3 linked regions of the Geminicoccus roseus DSM 18922 genome follow. The protein of the gene in region 2 interacts with the protein of the main gene of each other region in a pairwise test. Links are inferred from orthologs where the notes say so. Each region holds a gene or a part of one and is shown on either strand. Other genes may lie near its edges.

Evidence for each region.
Region 1: the proteins of grpE (region 2) and groL interact in binary tests that used the Escherichia coli proteins (3 or more experiments, as listed by UniProt). The link is inferred for Geminicoccus roseus DSM 18922 from one-to-one orthologs.
Region 3: the proteins of grpE (region 2) and GEMRO_RS0113130 interact in binary tests that used the Escherichia coli proteins (3 or more experiments, as listed by UniProt). The link is inferred for Geminicoccus roseus DSM 18922 from one-to-one orthologs.

The regions. Positions count from the first base shown.
Region 1 is NZ_KE386572.1:1,394,885-1,400,892, reverse strand. What follows is about bases 1,332-4,220. They hold groL (chaperonin GroEL), read left to right. Parts: upstream 1,332-1,900; coding sequence 1,901-3,541; downstream 3,542-4,220. Other genes in these bases: GEMRO_RS33360 (GNAT family N-acetyltransferase), read right to left, coding at 3,634-4,220; groES (co-chaperone GroES), read left to right, coding at 1,540-1,854. Also shown: GEMRO_RS0107780 (endonuclease/exonuclease/phosphatase family protein), read right to left, coding at 1-796; GEMRO_RS0107775 (usg protein), read right to left, coding at 1,002-1,277; more of GEMRO_RS33360, read right to left, coding at 4,221-4,515; GEMRO_RS34140 (hypothetical protein), read left to right, coding at 4,565-4,717; GEMRO_RS33355 (cupin domain-containing protein), read right to left, coding at 4,782-5,303; GEMRO_RS0107745 (OmpA family protein), read left to right, coding at 5,513-6,008.
Region 2 is NZ_KE386572.1:111,592-117,689, reverse strand. What follows is about bases 3,120-6,098. They hold grpE (nucleotide exchange factor GrpE), read right to left. Parts: upstream 4,914-6,098; coding sequence 4,326-4,913; downstream 3,120-4,325. Other genes in these bases: hrcA (heat-inducible transcriptional repressor HrcA), read right to left, coding at 4,910-5,989; GEMRO_RS0101885 (argininosuccinate synthase), read right to left, coding at 3,120-4,270. In the rest of the region: ilvD (dihydroxy-acid dehydratase), read left to right, coding at 1-909; GEMRO_RS0101895 (SDR family oxidoreductase), read right to left, coding at 952-1,701; GEMRO_RS0101890 (M24 family metallopeptidase), read left to right, coding at 1,826-2,980; more of GEMRO_RS0101885, read right to left, coding at 3,035-3,119. UniProt on the Escherichia coli protein: Participates actively in the response to hyperosmotic and heat shock by preventing the aggregation of stress-denatured proteins, in association with DnaK and GrpE. It is the nucleotide exchange factor for DnaK and may function as a thermosensor.
Region 3 is NZ_KE386572.1:2,582,848-2,588,767, forward strand. The notes cover bases 1,904-4,704. They hold GEMRO_RS0113130 (Nramp family divalent metal transporter), read left to right. Parts: upstream 1,904-2,529; coding sequence 2,530-3,879; downstream 3,880-4,704. Other genes in these bases: GEMRO_RS32670 (phasin family protein), read left to right, coding at 1,904-2,011; GEMRO_RS0113125 (tRNA-binding protein), read left to right, coding at 2,098-2,433; GEMRO_RS0113135 (hypothetical protein), read left to right, coding at 4,069-4,335; GEMRO_RS29470 (amino acid ABC transporter substrate-binding protein), read right to left, coding at 4,384-4,704. Also shown: proC (pyrroline-5-carboxylate reductase), read left to right, coding at 1-559; GEMRO_RS0113115 (TetR family transcriptional regulator), read left to right, coding at 586-1,221; more of GEMRO_RS32670, read left to right, coding at 1,337-1,903; more of GEMRO_RS29470, read right to left, coding at 4,705-5,229; GEMRO_RS0113150 (serine hydrolase), read left to right, coding at 5,457-5,920. UniProt on the Escherichia coli protein: H(+)-stimulated, divalent metal cation uptake system. Involved in manganese and iron uptake. Can also transport cadmium, cobalt, zinc and to a lesser extent nickel and copper. Involved in response to reactive oxygen.

The sequences.
Region 1 (6,008 bases), 1.3 Mb from region 2 along the record:
GTACTGCATTGAAGTCACCCATCAGCAGGACGGGCAGGTCCGGCCGGAAGAGGTCGGAACGAAGCAGCGCCTCCACCTGGCGCATCTGCACCTCGAGGCTGTCCGGTGGGATCGGCCGGGCCAGATGAACCGCCACCACGCGCAGCCTGCCATTCCTGCCGTCATCCAGGGTGGCCGCGATACCCCGGGCACCGCTGTGCCGGTCGTGGTAGATCACCTGGTCGTGGACCGGCAGGCGCGAGAACAGGGTGAGATCGCATTCCCTGCGTCCGATACAGGAAATATGGTGGGGATAGCTCCCGGTGAGGCGGGCGAAGCTGCGCCAGCGCGAGGCGCCCGTTTCGGCGAACATCACGAGATCGGCGTCGCTGGACAGGGCGGCGTCCACGGTGGCGACCGCATCGCCCGATCCGGCCCAGGCATTGTGGAAATAGATACGGAGCTGTGGAAACGGGTCCGATGCCGGTTCCTGCCTCGCCACCGCGTATAAAGGCGCCCATCCAGGAAAGACGTGCGGCGTCAGGATCAGGGCGGTCGCCGTCAGCAGAGCCGTGACCACGAGCACGATGTAGCGGCGGCCGGTCAGCACCCCGACCAGCAGGAGCAAGGCGGAAAGAAGGGCGGACTGGACCAGAAAATGGGCGGCCAGCTCGAACTCGGCCGGTCCACCGGGCCAGGCAGCGCCAATCACCGGAGCGGCCGCCACCAGCAGGCAGATAGACAGACAGTAGCGGACGACCCGGTCGGTTCCATGCGGGACCGCCGCGGCGAGGGTGCTGGATGGCGCCGTCATCATGCCTTCGGGGATGGCGAGCCCGCAACACAGCCCAACCGGTTCAATATTTCAACCGGCAAGTGCAGCGCCAGCCGCTCAGCCACCGACGCGGTAGACGGAGTTGCCCTCGTGGCTGCGACCAGAACACCAGGGCCGCGGCAGCGCAGGTGTTGACCTGCGCTCGACCCTCCCCACCTAGAGAAGGCGAAGCTGGCCTGCAGCTGGGCTAGTGGAGCTGGAATTCCGGGCCCTGTCGCCAGGCCTGAGGCTTGATCAGCTCGCTCCGTCCGACGCGCACGCCCACCAGAGGACCCTCGATATTCTTTTCCCAGAAATCGAGGAACTTGAACAACTCCGGATAGCGAGGCGCAATGTCATAATGCTGCCAGATGAAGCTCTGTATCAGGCTGGGGTGGTCAGGCATCCGGTACAGGATTTCAGCGGTGGCGATGCGGTAGCCCCTGAGCTGCAACTCCAGGGGCGAGGGTTCTTTACCGGCCATGGTACATCTGTCCTGGCTCGTTCCCCTACGACCGCCGCAGGGGGCACGAACGGATTGTGGCCGATCCTTGACAGACGTCAAGGAGAAGGCCGAATTCCTGTTCTGTTTCAGATGGTTAGCAGCCAACACCAAAAAGTGCTGCCAGTTTGGCAAACAGCCCCTTGAATCCCTCCTGCAATTTCTCTACCTGACGCAGCGACGTTAGCACTCTCCTCCCGAGAGTGCTGACAACCGCATTCGCTTCAGCATGGAGATCGTAGGCATGGGCTTCCGTCCGCTGCACGACCGCGTGGTCGTTCGTCGTCTCGAGGGTGAAGAGAAGAGCAAGGGCGGGATCATCATCCCGGACACTGCCAAGGAGAAGCCCCAGCAGGGCGAGATCGTGGCGGTCGGCCCGGGTGCGCGCGACGAGAGCGGCAAGGTGAACGCGCTCGACGTCAAGGTCGGCGACAAGGTGCTGTTCGGCAAGTGGTCTGGCACCGAGGTCAAGATCGACGGCGATGACCTGCTGATCATGAAGGAAAGCGACATCCTGGGCATCCTCGACGATGCCGGCTCGATGAAGCAGGCCGCCTGAGCCTCTCCTTCCTGATCCCCATCACCTTATACGGGTAAGAACATCCATGGCTGCCAAAGACGTCAAGTTCTCGACCGATGCGCGCAACAAGATGCTGCGCGGTGTCGAGATCCTCGCCAACGCCGTGAAGGTCACGTTGGGTCCGAAGGGCCGCAATGTGGTCATCGAGAAGAGCTTCGGCGCGCCGCGCATCACCAAGGACGGTGTGACGGTCGCGAAGGAGGTCGAGCTCTCCGACAAGTTCGAGAACATGGGCGCGCAGATGGTGCGCGAAGTGGCCTCGAAGACCAACGACATGGCCGGTGACGGCACCACGACCGCGACCGTGCTCGCCGCCGCCATCGTGCGCGAGGGTGCGAAGTCGGTGGCCGCGGGCATGAACCCGATGGACCTGAAGCGCGGCATCGACCTGGCGGTCGAGACCGTCGTCGCCGACCTGAAGTCCCGGGCGAAGAAGGTGACCACCAGCGAGGAGATCGCTCAGGTCGGCACCATCTCGGCCAATGGCGACACCGAGATCGGCAAGATGCTGGCCGAGGCCATGCAGAAGGTCGGCAACGAGGGCGTGATCACGGTCGAGGAGGCCAAGAGCCTCGACACCGAGCTCGACGTCGTCGAGGGCATGCAGTTCGACCGCGGCTACCTGTCGCCGTACTTTATCACCGACAGCGAGAAGATGCGGGCCACCCTCGAGGAGCCCTACATCCTCATCCACGAGAAGAAGCTGTCGACCCTGCAGCCGCTGCTGCCGGTCCTCGAGGCCGTCGTGCAGTCCGGCCGTCCGCTGCTGATCATCGCCGAGGACGTCGAGGGCGAGGCGCTCGCGACCCTGGTGGTGAACAAGCTGCGTGGTGGCTTGAAGATCGCCGCCGTCAAGGCGCCGGGCTTCGGTGACCGTCGCAAGGCCATGCTCGAGGACATCGCCATCCTGACCGCCGGTCAGGTCGTGTCCGAGGACCTGGGCATCAAGCTCGAGAACGTCACGCTCGAGATGCTCGGCAAGGCCAAGCGCGTGGTGATCAACAAGGAAGACACCACCATCGTCGACGGCTCGGGCGACAAGTCCGAGATCCAGGGCCGCATCTCGCAGATCAAGGCGCAGATCGAGGAGACCACCTCGGACTACGACCGCGAGAAGCTCCAGGAGCGTCTGGCGAAGCTGGCTGGCGGCGTCGCCGTCATCCGCGTCGGCGGTGCCACCGAGGTCGAGGTGAAGGAGCGCAAGGATCGCGTCGACGATGCGATGAATGCGACCCGCGCCGCCGTCGAGGAGGGTGTGGTTCCTGGTGGCGGTACGGCGCTGCTGTATGCGCTCAAGGCGCTGGACAACCTGGCGGCTGGCAACAGCGACCAGAAGGTCGGTGTCGAGATCGTGCGCAAGGCGCTGCAGGCGCCGGCTCGCCAGATCGCGGAGAACGCCGGCGTCGACGGCTCGATCGTGATCGGCAAGATCTTCGAGAGCACCGACACCAGCTTTGGTTTCGACGCCCAGACCCACGAGTACGGTGATCTCGTGAAGAAGGGCATCATCGACCCGGTGAAGGTGGTGCGTCATGCGCTGCAGGATGCGGCCTCGGTCGCCGGCCTGCTCATCACCACCGAGGCGATGATCGCCGAGAAGCCCAAGAAGGACGCCCCGATGCCGGCCGGCGGCCCGGGCGGCGGCATGGGCGACATGGACTTCTGATCGGTTTTACCGGTCGAGTTCAGGGACTGGGCGGCCATGCGTCGCCCGGTCCGAGTGGAGAGGCCCGCGGTGTTCCGCGGGCCTCTTCGCGTTCATCGCAACAGCGGGCGAAGATAGGTGCCGGCCTCGATGGTCACGGCACCTCCCAGTCCCAGCTTGAAGCGCGACAGGCCTGGCGCGCGGTCGGTCGCGATGCCTCCCAGGTCCAGCCAGCCGATCCCCTGCCGCTGCAGCGCCAGCATGCCGCGCCAGAGCAGGAGGCGCATCGCATCGCTTCTCCTCCCTGCCTCGTCGGCATAGCCGATCAGGTAGGTGGCGGAGCCGTGGTGGACCTGCAGCCAGATTCCGGCGACCGGCAGCCCTTCCAGTTCCGCGATCAGGACGAGCCGCTCGCGGCAGCCGGGCGAGAGCTCCGCCATCCGTTGCAGGAACGTGACCGGCAGTGCCCTGTAGCCTTTTGCCTGCCGATGCTCCTCATGACGTGCCGCCAGCCATTCGACCGGCGGTCCCCGATGCACTTCCCGGACCGCCAGGCGCTGCTTCTCGGCGCGACGGAGCTGGTTGCGCCACTTGCCGTCCAGCGCCAGGCGCAGCTCCTGAGGGTCAGGAGGAAGCCTGACCCAGACGGTGCCATAGCCGGTGACCACCGGGCGACAGGCTTCCATTTGCGGGCCGAGATGCTGGGGGCTCCAAAGGAGCAGGCACCGGCCGAAATGCGCGCGGATCGCCCGGAAGATTTCCTCCGGATGCTCAGCCCGATGGGTGCCCGCACCGATCGGGCCGCGGCTTGCCAGGACAACCCGGATTCCGGCCCAGCTCCGCTCGACGACCTGGACGCCCTGTTCCTCTCCGATCGGCAGTCGGGCAACCCGACGTCCCCCTGCGGCTAGAGCCTGGCCGTACACAGCTGATTGCTGCAGCGGCACCCGCCCGCCGGCGCGAGCAAGCCGATCCCAGCCAGCGACATCCAGCATGTAAGATATGCCATTGATGATTTCACCTTCTGGTTGATAATCTCATGGCATGAGGAAGCACAAGCTGTCTCCTGGCATCGATCGCCGCATCCCGTCCCCGCGCCTCACTATCCACGGGGCGCTGATGATCGTGCTCTATGCCGGGACACCTCTGCTGGCCATCGGCGTGCTGCTGGACATGGTCGTGGCGTGGCTGCGGTGACCTGCGGTACCGCGCCCGTGGTGCGCGGCGCTGCCGCCCCTGCTGAGAGAGACGCTGAGGATCGTCAGTTTCTCGCGGCTGCCCAATGCCGCAGCAGGCGCCCATCCTCTCCTTCCACCGGATCGGACCGGGGAACCGGAACCGCTGCGATCCGGTCGCGGGCCTGGGTATCGGCTCCGGCATCTCGGAGAAGATCCACCTCGGCTCCGGAGGGATAGGCGCCGACCACCAGCAGATCCGCCGAAGCGCGAAGGTTCTGGTGGCCGACACCTGCCGGTATCGCCACCGCATCGCCAGCTTGCAATTCGACCTCAGTGCCCGTGGCGCCACCCAGGCGCACCCGCACCGATCCTCGGGCAATCCCCAGGACTTCATGGCTGGTTGAGTGGAAGTGCGGATAATCGAAGATGCCGTTGCGCCAGGACTGGGTCCATCCATTCCGGGCGAACAGCTGCTCGAAAGCTTCTGGCCCTGGAGCAGGGGGCAGCGCCGCCTGCCACCAGATCAAGGGAAGGCCGGGATTGTTGGGGATGGCGCCGGCATCCTTGAACAGAAGAACATGGAAGCCCTCGGTGGTCGGGTGCATGGCTGTTCTCCCTTCGTGGTATCTTCCAGCGGTGCGCCGCAAGGTGTGCCAAGGCCTTGCTCAGCAGGAGCGATCTAGGCTGCATGGACCCTGCTCGCCAGGACCCCCTGGTCGTTGTGCACCGGAAAAGATAGCGTCCGAACCGAGGAATGAAGCATGCCTGTTTCCATGACAGACGGGCGGCGAACCGGAACCAACGGAGTGAACGGGTGAGGATCCTGGCGGTCGGAACTTTGGGGCTCGCACTGGCGGTTGGCGGGTGCGCGCAGGGGCCGGACGGCGCGGCGCAGCCCGGAACCAAGACGGCGACCGGCGCGGTCGCCGGCGCCGTGATCGGCGGCGTGCTCGGCAACATCCTTGGTCATAAAGGGGTGAAGGGCGAGGGCACGGCGATCGGTGCTGCGATCGGCGCCGCCGTGGGCGGCGGCATCGGCTACATGTTCGACAGCCAGGAGCAGCAGTTCCGCAAGGAACTCGCCCAGGAGACGCAGTCCCGCCAGGTGGAGATCCAGCGGGTCCGGCAGGATGCGCTCAAGCTGGTGATGCCGTCCGAGGTGATGTTCCCCTTCGACAGCGCCGTGCTGCAACCGGGCTACGAGCCCACGCTCCAGAAGATCGCCGAGGTCCTGAACGCCTATCCGGAGTCCCGCGCGACGATCACCGGCTTCACCGACAGCCGTGGCTCCGAGAGCTACAATCTTGATC
Region 2 (6,098 bases):
ACCGACGTGCACATGGAGGACGTCCACCGCGCCGGCGGCATCCTGGGCATCCTGGGCGAACTCGACCGCGCCGGGCTCCTGCACCGCGAGGTGCCGACCATCCACGCCACCACGCTCGGCCACGCGATCGCCCAGTGGGACGTGCGGGCACCCGGAAGGCGCGAGGAGGATGCGGCCGTCCAGCTGTTCAAGGCCGCACCGGGCGGCGTGCGCACCACCGAGGCGTTCAGCCAGGACAACCGCTACGAGGAACTGGACCTGGACCGGGAGAACGGCGTGGTCCGCGACGTCGAGCACGCCTTCAGCAAGGATGGCGGGCTGGCGGTGCTGTACGGCAACATCGCGCTGGACGGGGCGATCGTGAAGACCGCGGGCGTCGATCCGTCGGTGCTGGTGTTCGCCGGCCCGGCGCGGATCTTCGAGAGCCAGGACGCCGCGGTGTCCGCCATCCTCAGCGGCAAGATCCAGGCCGGCGACGTGGTGCTGATCCGCTACGAGGGGCCGAAGGGCGGGCCCGGCATGCAGGAGATGCTTTATCCGACCAGCTACCTGAAGTCGAAGGGGCTGGCCAAGGTCTGCGCGCTGGTCACCGACGGCCGCTTCTCCGGCGGCACCGCCGGCCTGTCGATCGGCCATATCTCGCCGGAAGCGGCCGAGGGCGGTGCGATCGGCCTGATCGAGGAGGGCGACCGGATCGAGATCGACATCCCCAACCGCAAGCTCGACGTCGCCTTGAGCGACGAGGAACTGGCGAAGCGGCGCGCCGCCATGGAGGCCAAGGGCGCGGCCGCCTGGCAGCCGGACCGCGAGCGGGTCGTCTCGCCGGCACTGCAGGCCTATGGGGCGCTGACCACCAGCGCTGCGCGCGGCGCGGTGCGCGACGTGACCCAGGTGCAGCGCCGGCGCTGAGGGCAGGCCCGGCCGGACGTTCCGGCCGGTGGCGAGGCGGAGCTAGACCTTGCCCTCGGGCAGGGTCTGGCCGCCGTCGACCACGATGCTGGTCCCGGTGATGTAGGCGGCCTCGTCGGAGGCCAGGAACAGGTAGCTGTGGGCGAGCTCGGCCGGATCGGCCAGCCGCTTGAGCGGGATGGACCGCGCCATGCCCTCGACATAGGCCGCCGAGCGCTCGGCGCGCATCCCCTCGGTCAGCACGTTGCCGGGCTCCACGCCGTTGACGGTGATCCCGAACGGCGCGCCCTCCAGCGCGGCTGCCCGGATCAGCCCCAGCAGCCCGGCCTTGGACGCGGCGTAATGGGCATGGCCGGGCGGCACCACCCGCGGACCGGTGATCGAGCTGGTCAGAACGATCCGGCCGTAGTTCCGTTGCTTCATCGGGGCGAAGGCGGCGCGGATCGCCAGGAACGAGCCGCGCAGATTGACCGCCAGGACCTGGTCCCACTCGGCCACGCTGATCTCGTCCAGCATGGTCTCGGGAAAGATGCCGGCGTTCTGGATGCAGATCTCCAGCCGGCCATGCTCGGCGACGATGGCGTTGACCACCTGTTGGACGTCCTGTTCCTTCGACACGTCGCAAGAGAGGAAGCGCCCGCCGATCCGCTCGGCGGTCGCCTGTCCTTCCGGGCGTCCGTCCGCGATCCAGACGATGGCGCCCTCCTCGGCCAAGCGCGCCGCGACGGCAGCGCCGATCCCCCGCGCCGCGCCGAACACCACCGCCACCCGATCCGCTACCCGACCCTGCAACGCCGCTCTCCCGTTCATGTTATGCGGGCGGATCGTGCCCAAGGCGGCTCGGGCGCGCCAGGGGCTCGACAAGCAAATCGGAACGGTGGATGCCATGCCGCCTGGGATCGACGAGGAGCCGACCGTGCCTTTGCACTTTTCCGCCGCAGAGTTCGACCGTCGCCGCGATGCCGTCCGGGCGTCGATGGCGGACCAGGGGCTGGATGCCCTGCTGGTGTTCAAGCAGGAAAGCATGTTCTGGCTGACCGGCTACGACACGTTCGGGTTCTGCTTCTTCCAGTGCCTGGTGGTCCCGGCCAAGGGCGAGCCGGTCCTGGTGACCCGCTCCGCCGATTTGCGCCAGGCGCAGCTGACCTCGAACATCCAGGACATCCGGATCTGGGTCGATCGCGACGGGGCCGACCCGGCCTCCACCGACCTCCGCCCGGTGCTGGAGGAGTTGGGGCTGCGCGGCCGGCGGGTCGGGGTCGAGTTCGACACGCACGGGCTGACCTATCGCAACGGCAAGCGGCTGGAAGCGGCCCTGGAGGGGTTCGCGACCCTTGAGGAGGCCTCGCTGCTGCTCTCGAAGATCCGGTTGGTGAAGTCGGTCGAGGAACTGGTCTATGTCCGCGAGGCGGCCAAGCTTGGCGACGCCGCGCTGGACGCCGCGGTGGCCGCGACCCATGCCGGCGCCGACGAGGGCGTGATCCTGGCCAGGATGCACGACGCGATCTTCGAGGGCGGCGGCGACTATCCGGGCAACCCGTTCATCATCGGCAGCGGGCCGCAGGCGCTGCTGTGCCGCTACTATACCGGAAGGCGCAAGCTGGACGCGCGGGACCAGCTCACCCTGGAGTTCGCGGGCGTCTACCGGCAGTACCACGCGGCGCTGATGCGCACCCTGCTGGTCGGCGAGCCCGACGACGACCATCGCCGCATGTTCGATGCCGCCAAGGAGGCCCTGCTCACCGCCGAGGCGGCCCTGGTGCCGGGGCGGACGATGGGGGAGGTGTTCGATGCCCAGGCGGCGGTGCTGGACCGCCACGGGATGCGGGCGCACCGCCTGAACGCCACCGGCTACTCGCTGGGGGCGGTGTACGCGCCGTCCTGGATGGACTGGCCGATGTTCTACACCGGCAACCCGGTGGTGATGGCGCCGGGCATGACCTTCTTCATCCACATCATCCTGATGAACAGCGAGACCGGCCGCGCCATGACGCTGGCGCGGACCTCGCTGGTCACCGAGGGCAAGGCGGAGCCGCTGGCCAAGGCGCCGCTGGAGATGATCGTCCGCTAAAGGAGCGTCGGGAGGTGGCAGCGCCTGGCGGCCACCTCCGTCCGCGTCGCCGGCTTACTCGCCGGCCTGGGTCTTCGCCGCGAGCTTGCCCGAGAGGCCCTTGATGCGCAGGCGCAGGGCGTTCAGCTTGATGAAGCCCTCCGCGTCGCGCTGGTCGTAGACCGTGTCGGCCTCGAAGGTCGCGTATTCGTGGCTGTAGAGGGTGAAAGGCGACTTGCGGCCGACCACCTGCACGCTGCCCTTGAACAGCTTGAGGCGCACCGTGCCGGTCACGTTCGCCTGGCTGGCGTCGATCGCGGCCTGCAGCATCTCGCGCTCCGGGGTGAACCAGAAGCCGTTGTAGATCAGCTCGGCATAGCGCGGCATCAACTCGTCTTTAAGGTGCGCGGCACCCCGGTCCAGCGTGATGCTCTCGATGCCGCGATGCGCGGCCAGGAGGATGGTGCCGCCGGGCGTCTCGTAGACGCCGCGCGACTTCATCCCGACGAAGCGGTTCTCGACCAGGTCCAGGCGGCCGATGCCGTTGGCGCCGCCCAAATCGTTCAGGCGGGACAGAAGGGCCGCCGGCGAGAGCCGGATGCCATCCACCGCGACCGGGTCGCCCTTCTCGAAGTCGATCTCGACGTAGCTGGCCCGGTCGGGCGCCGCTTCCGGGGAGACCGAGCGGGTGAACATCTCCTCGTCGGGCTCGACCCACGGGTCCTCGAGCACCTTGCCCTCGTAGGAGATGTGCAGGAGGTTGGCGTCCGTCGAATAAGGCGGCTCGCCCCGCTTGCCGCGCGGGATCGGGATCTGCCGGGCCTCGGCATACTCGATCAGCCGGTCGCGCGAGTTCAGGTCCCATTCGCGCCAGGGGGCGATCACCTTGATCGACGGATCCAGGGCGTAGGCCGAGATCTCGAAGCGGACCTGGTCGTTGCCCTTGCCGGTGGCGCCATGGGCCACGGCGTCGGCGCCGGTCTGGTGCGCGATCTCGACCAGGCGCTTGGCGATCAGCGGCCGGGCGATCGAGGTGCCCAGCAGGTAGCAGCCCTCGTAGACCGTGTTGGCCCGGAACATCGGGAACACGTAATCCCGGACGAACTCCTCGCGCAGGTCCTCGATGAAGATCTGGGTGGCGCCCATCATCTCGGCCTTGGCGCGGGCCGGCTCGAGTTCCTCGCCCTGGCCCAGGTCGGCGGTGAAGGTCACCACCTCGCAGCCGTAATTGTCCTGCAGCCAGCGCAGGATCACCGAGGTGTCGAGCCCGCCCGAATAGGCCAGCACCACCCGCTTCACACCAGTCTTCATCGAAAAACGTCCTCTGCCCGGCGCCGCTCGTCCGTACGCCGTCGATCGGTGCGGATCAGGCCCGCGTGTCCACGCTGGAGCCGGGTTCGCCCGGTGACGCCGTCTCGTCCGCGGCCTCGGCCGGCCGTGCCGCGACCCCGACCATCGCCGGCCGCAGCAGGCGGTCGGCGATCAGATAGCCGGCCTGCATCACCTCGGCAATCGTGCCGGGAGCGACGTCGGCGCGCGGGACCTCGAACATCGCCTGGTGGCGGTTCGGGTCGAGCTTCTCGCCGATCTGCGGCTCGATCCGCTTGATCTGGTGGCGCTCCAGCACGCTCTGCAGGCTGCGCTCGGTCATGTCGACGCCGGTGAGCAGATTCTTGAGCGCCGGGTTCTCCTCGGCGGCCGAAGCCGGCACCGAGAGGGCGCGCTTGAGGTTGTCGGCCACGTCGAGCAGGTCGCGGGCAAACCGGGTCACCGCGTAGCGGCGCGCCTCGTCGACCTCGCGCTCCTTCTGGCGCCGGGTGTTCTCGACATCCGCCAGCGCGCGCAGGAGCTTGTCCTTCAGGTCCGCGATCTCCTGCTCGGGCTGGACGACCTGGGTCTCCTCGACCTTGGCCTCGGCCTCTGGGTTGGTGGTCGCTTCCTGTTCCGTCGTCATTCCCTGCTTCCGTTGTCATGGTGACCGAGCATGCGGCTGACCACCCGGGCGGTGTAGTCCACCATCGGGATGATCCGCGCATAATTCATCCGGGTCGGGCCGATCACGCCGATCGCCCCCACCACGGCCGACTGCGACTGGTCCGGCGATGGCGCGCGGTAGGGCGCGATCACCATGGAGCAGCCGGACAGGCCGAAAAGTTCGTTTTCCGCGCCGATGAAGATCTGCACCCCGTTGCCGCTCTGGGCGGCCTCCACCAGGCGCAGCAGGTTCTTGCGGGTTTCCAGGGTCTCGAACAGGTGCCGCACCCGTTCCAGCTCGACCAGGTTCTGGACGTCCTCCAGCAGCTTGGACTGGCCGCGCACGATCAGGAACCCGTCGCTGTCGCCGCCGGGCTTCACCCAGGTGGCGAGCCCCGCCTCGACCACCCGCTGGGTCACCTCGTCGATCTCGGCGCGGCGTGCCTCGATCTCCTCGTGGACCTGGATCCGCGCCTCGGCGAAGCTCCGCCCGGACAGGCGGGCGGTCATGTAGTTGCCGGCCTCCACCAGGGAGGTCTGCGGCATGCCGAGCGGCACGTCGATGATCCGGTTCTCGACCATGCCATGATCGGTGACCGTGACCACCAGGGCGCGGCCCGGGCCCAGCGACACGAACTCGACATGGCGGAACGGCCGGTCGCTGGCCGGGGCCGCCACCAGCCCGGCATGGCGGGTCAGGCCAGACAGCGCCTCGGTGGCGTCGCCCAGCACCGCCTCCAGGCTCTTGCCCGTGCCCACGCACTGCGCCCGGATGCTGCGCTTGTCCTCGTCGCCGATGTTGCCGACCTCGAGCAGGCCGTCGACATAGAGGCGCAGGCCCGCCGCGGTCGGCAGCCGGCCGGCCGAGGTGTGCGGCGCGAACAGGAGGCCGGCATCCTCCAGGTCGGCCATCACGTTGCGGATCGTCGCGGGCGAGAGCCGCTCGTCGAGCTTGCGCGCGATCGTCCGCGACCCGACCGGTTCCCCGGTCGTCACATAGGCGTCGACGATCTGGCGAAAGATCTGTCGGGATCGACTGTTCAGTTCGGTGATCATCGTTTCCGAAGCATGGGCCGGCCATTGGCCAAGCCGGATGTGGGAATCGGAGCGGGCCTCGTCAACGGAGGACCCTTCCTCCTCCGTGGGACGACGACAGGCAGGTGCA
Region 3 (5,920 bases), 2.5 Mb from region 2 along the record:
GCCGTTCGTGCAGCGCGGCGGGCTGGTGCTCTCGGTGGCGGCCGGCAAGACGATCGCCACCTATGAAGGCTATTTCGGCCATGGCACCCCGGTGGTGCGCGCCATGCCAAACACCCCGGCGGCGGTCGGGCGGGGCGCCAGCGTGCTGGTGGCGAACGGCCATGCCAGCCCGGACCAGCGCCGCCTGGCCGAGCAGCTGATGGCGGCGGTGGGCACCACCGACTGGATCGAGGACGAGCAGCTGATGCACGTCGTCACCGCCATGTCGGGGGGCGGCCCCGCCTATGTGTTCCTGCTGATCGAGGCAATGGCCGCGGCTGCCGAGAAACTCGGCCTGCCGGCAGATCTGGCGATGCGGCTCGCACGTACCACGGTATCAGGAAGCGGCGAACTGGCGCGGCTCGTGCCCGAGCCGGCCGCCCAGCTGCGCAAGAACGTCACCAGCCCGAACGGCACCACCCAGGAAGCCCTGGCGGTGCTGATGGCGGATGACGGCATCCAGCAATTGTTCGACAAGGCGATCGCGGCGGCGGCCAGACGCTCCGAGGAGCTGGGCTGACCGTCCCGATCGGGAAAGGGACGGAGATGGCCAGGAAGCCCAAGGCCGCGGACACCGCGGCACCGATGTCGATGCGCGACCCGCTCGATACGGCACTCGCCATGATCGAGACCGGCGGCTGGCGCGGCTTCAGCCTCGTGGAGCTCGCCCGCGAGCTGGGCGTGCCGGTGGGCGAGGTCTACGCCCAGTTCCCGTGCCGCACCGCCGTGCTGCACGAGCTGGGCAAGCGGCTGGACTCCCGCATGCTCGAGCTCTCCGCCGCCGACCTCGACGACATGAGCACGCGCGACCGGCTGTTCGAGCTGATCATGCGCCGCTTCGACGCGATGAAGCCCTACCGCGAGGCCCTGCGCCGCGTGGCCAAGGAAAGCCGCGGCGACCTGGAGGCGGCGGGCGTGGGTTTCTGCAACCTCACCCGCTCGGTCGTCGAGATCGTCGATGCCGCCGGGATCCGTGGGCCGGCGGCGCTGCTCGCCCGCAAGGGGGTGGGGCTGCTCTACCTGCGCGTCCTGCGGGTATGGATGCGCGACGAGGACCCGGAGCAGGCGAAGACCCTGGCGGAGCTGGACCAGGGGCTGGCGCGGCTGGAGCAGACTGCCCGCAATCTCTGCCGGTTCATGCCCAAGCGGCGGGCAAAGGAGGCCGAACCTGCGGCAGTTTGACTGGGCATGCATCATTGCTGCGATGCACAATAAAACTTGACGGACTCATACCGCAGCGCGAGATAGGCACATGGGTCGAGTTGCTCGGCACGATGCTTTTGCTGAAGGTGAAGTCATGAGCGAGACCAGCATCCCGAAGACGACCAAGGCTGCGGCCGAGAAGGTGTCCACGGCTGCGGCGGACCAGGCGTCCAAGGTGGCCGACACCAGCGCGGAGACCGTGGACAAGACCAGCGCCACCGCCAAGAGCGCGATGAAGCCCATGGCCGATGCATTCGACCAGATCGCCCAGGCCCAGGCCGAGTTCGCGCAGCGTCTGGGTTTCGATCCCAAGACCTTTGGCTTCGATCCCGCCAAGTTCGGCTTCGACCCGGCGAAGTTCGGGTTCGACCCGGCCAAGTTCGGCATGGACAAGTCGTTCGGCGCGGCCGCCCCACGCTTCGAGCTCCTTTTCACGCAGCACCAGAAGAACGTCGACGCCTTCTTCAAGGCTCAGGCGGCGATGGTGGACGGCGTGCAGGCGGTGTTCCAGCGCCAGCTCGCCCTGTTCCAGCAGACCCTGGCCGAGGCCACCTCGCTGATGCAGGCGCTGATGGCCGAGAAGGACAGCCGGATCGGCGTCGAGAAGCAGGTCGACGCCTCGAAGAAGGCCTTCGAGAAGATCCTCGCCGAGGCCAAGGAACTGGGCGACGTCGTCACCAAGTCGCAGAGCGAGGCCTTCCAGCTCCTCAACGACCGGGCGATGGAGCAGATGGAAGAGATCAAGGCTGCCTACGACAAGGCCGCTTGACCCCTTCTTCTTCCTGATCGAACCCCTGGACGGCGGCCGGTGATCCGGCCGCCGTTCTTGTTTTTCCAGCCCCGGGGGAGGCTGCCTTGACCATATCCTTCGATGATTTTCTCAAGGTCGACATCCGGGCCGGCACGATCGTCGCCTGCACGCCCAACGTCGCGGCGCGCAAGCCGGCCTACAAGCTGTCGGTGGATTTCGGGCCGGAGATCGGGATCCGGACCAGCTCGGCGCAACTGGTCGATCTGTACCAGACCGAGGACCTGATCGGGCGCCAGGTGGCGGCGGTGGTGAACTTCCCGCCGCGCCAGATTGCCCGGGTGGTCTCGGAAGTGCTGGTGCTGGGCTTTCCCGACCAGGACGGCCGGGTCGTCCTTGCCGCCGTGGAGCGCCCGGTCCCGAACGGCGCCCGGCTGTTCTAGGCGGCGAAGGCGTCGTCCTGGCAAGGGAGCCGCCCGGAACCCTGGCACCCGCGAGGCTCTGTTCGTGACGGCGCGACGCCTTTTCAGGGAAATCCGATGGCATCTCCGGGCGAAACCGGCGCCGCTTCCGCCGAGCTGACCACGCCTGACCTCGGACGGAGCCTTCCGGAGGTGCATCGCAGCGTGGCCGTTCCCAATGCCGGCGGCTTCCTGCGCAAGTTCATGGTGTTCCTCGGGCCGGGCTACCTGGTGGCCGTGGGCTACATGGATCCCGGTAACTGGGCGACCGCCCTCGCCGGCGGCTCGGCGTTCGGCTACACGCTGCTTTCCGTGGCGCTGCTGTCCTCGCTGATGGCGATCCTGCTGCAGGCCCTGTGCACCCGGATCGGCATCGCCACCGGCCGCGACCTGGCGCAGCTCTGCCGGGAGCGCTTCCCGCGGCCGGTGGCGGTGCCGCTCTGGATCATGGCCGAGACCGCCATCTGCGCCACCGACCTGGCCGAGCTGATCGGCACGGCGATCGCGCTGGAACTGCTGTTCGGCATCCCCCTGCTCTATGGCGTGGTGCTGACCGCGCTGGATGCCTTCCTGATCCTCTGGCTGCAGCACAAGGGCGTGCGCTGGGTGGAGGCGCTGATCTTCGGGTTGATCACGCTCATCCTGGCCTGCTTCGTCGGCCAGCTCGCCATTGCCCATCCGGTCTGGGGGGAGGTGCTGCAGGGCTACCTGCCGCAGGCCTCGGTGGTGACGGACAGCCAGCAGCTCTACATCGCCATGAGCATCATCGGCGCCACGGTGATGCCCCACAATCTCTACCTGCACACCGCCCTGGTGCAGTCACGGGCGATCGGCCCGGACGTGGCCGCCAAGAGGGAGGCGATCCGCTACGCCGCGCTGGACAGCAGCCTGGCGCTGACCCTCGCCCTGGTGATCAACTCCGCGATCCTGATCACCGCGGCGGCGACCTTCCACGCCAGCGGCCGGACCGAGGTCGCCGAGATCCAGGATGCCCATCGGCTGATGGCCCCGCTGCTCGGCAGCGCGCTTGCCGCCAGCCTGTTCGCGGTGGCCCTGCTCCTGTCCGGCATCAATTCGACCGTCACCGCCACCCTGGCCGGCCAGGTCGTGATGGAGGGCTTCCTGCGCCTGCGGCTTTCGCCGGTCCTGCGCCGGCTGGTGACCCGGCTGATCGCGATCGTGCCGGCGGTGGCGGTGACCTGGATCTATGGCGAGGGCGGCACTGCGCAGCTCCTGATCCTCAGTCAGGTGATCCTCTCGCTGCAACTGCCCTTTGCGGTGGTGCCGCTGATGATGTTCGCCGCCGACCGCCGCCGGCTTGGCCCGCTGGTGGCGCCGGGCTGGCAGCTGGCGGTCGGCTGGGCCATCGCGCTGCTGATCATCGTCCTGAACCTGAAGCTGATCCTGGACTTCGTTCTGGGCAACTGAAGCGGTACTGGAAGATGGCTTGTGAGGATTGGCACTCCCAGTCCGGGGGAGGTCGTGTATGGTTGGCGGATAGTGCAGCCATGGCCTGGCAGGAGTGCGTCGCATGTCCGTCGGCAGAACACGGGGCTCGGGCACCTGGCGGGGACGAAGGCCGTCCCGGAGGTGAAGGACGAGATCCGGCACGTGCGCATGGCAGCACATGGGACCCACGAGGAATCGCTTGCCGGCTATCCGGTAGCGGGCTGCCGCTGGAGGCTGCGCGTGCCGGAGGGCCTCGACCTGATCCAGGTCGAGGGAAAAGAAGCGGATCCGGGCGTGCCGGCGGGGAGCGGGATGCGGCTGAGGATCACCGGCCGCGGACAACCGGGCTACGCGATCGTCCAGGCCGATTTCGGGCGGCCCTGGCAGGGCACCCCGGACTGCATGGTCATGCTCATGATCGAGCTGAGCGACTGAGGCTGCTCCGGCCGCACCGCATCGAGACGGGCGCGGCCGGAGCGCCGGTCACTCGGGCAGGGCGTTGATCGCGTAGAGCGCCCGGACGATCTCCGAGGGCGAGGCGTCGCTGCCGAACGTGGCGCCGAACAGATCGATGATCCCGCCGCTGCGGTAGAGCTTGGCCAGCGCGCGGTCGACCGCCAGCCGGAACGCGCCGTCATCCTTGGGCAGCGCCAGGGCATAAGGCTCGTTCGAGAAGAACTGGTCCGAGATCATCAGCTTGTCGCGGTCCGGGCTCTGCCGCCACTGGTACAAGAGGATCGCGCCATCGCCGAAATAGGCGGCGATCTTGCCGGCGGCCAGGTCGGCCACGCCCTGCTCGTGGCTGTCCACCGCGACCAGATCGGCCTGGAACTGCTGGTCGGCCAGAGCCTGCTTCAGGCCCGATTCGGTGGTGGTGCCGGCATGCACGCCGATCTTCTGGCCGGCCAGCTGTTCGAAGTTCTGCGGGCCATCCTGACGATAAAGCAGGGTCGAGCCGGTGGCGAAGGTCGGCAGGGAGAAGTCCACCTGCTCGCGCCGGGACAGGGTCTGCGTGGTGGCGCCGCACAGAAGGTCGATCCGGCCCTCGCTCACCGCCTTGAAGCGATCCTCGCCGGTCACCTTGACGTAGCGCACCTCGAGCTTGTCGAGCTTCAGCTCGCTCTTCACCTCGGCGGCGACCACCTTGCACAGGGCGACGCTGTAGCCCGCCGGCTCGCCGATGTCGTTCTCGAACGAGAAGGGCACCGCGTCGGCTCTGTATCCCAGGGTGAGGACGCCCGTCTCCTTGATGCGGTCGAGGGTGGCGGCCTCGGCCTGGACGGCGAGCAGGCCCGACGAGGCGATGGCGGCGGCGAACAGGATGCGCATGCGACGGCGTTCCGAGACAGTTGGCCCTGCCGGATTTGTAGAATTTATCCGACCCAACTGCCAGGGCTCAATCGCTGCGGCCGACGTTGGATCGGAGCATCGGCCGGGCCTGCCGCGGTCCGGCGCCTGCCTCCCGCATGGCCCGCGGGAACGGCCAGCCGCGGTTGACCATGGCAGGCCAGCCCCCGATCCTCCGCCGCCGCAACAGGAACCATCCGGAGAAGAACATGCCGTCGGCATCGAAAGCCCTGTTCATCGGGACCGCCTTGACCGCAATCCTCGCCGCAGCGCCTGCCGCCATGGCGGCAGAAGCGCGCGAGGAACTGACCGCGGCGGTGCTGCAGGGCGAGGGGGTGGAGCGCCTGGTCGCCAACCAGGCCTTCCTGCCGCCCAGCGATGCCGCGGCGGCGCTGGAGCCCTTCCAGGGGACGCTGCATCTGGACGAGGTCGAGATGACGACCACGCCGGACGCCTTCACGACGCGGCAAGTGCTGGGCAAGGACCCGAAGATCTTCCCGTCGCTGTCGGTGTCGTTCTTCACCGAAGAGGGCGAGCTGGTGCCCGTGTCGCAGGACGTGATCCGTGCCGGCTCCACCGGGGAGGGGCGAAGCTATTGGGACATGATCGTCCAGCCGGGCCGGGTATGGTCGGAGCCGGGCGATGGCGGCTGGTCGCGCGCCTCGTTCCCGTT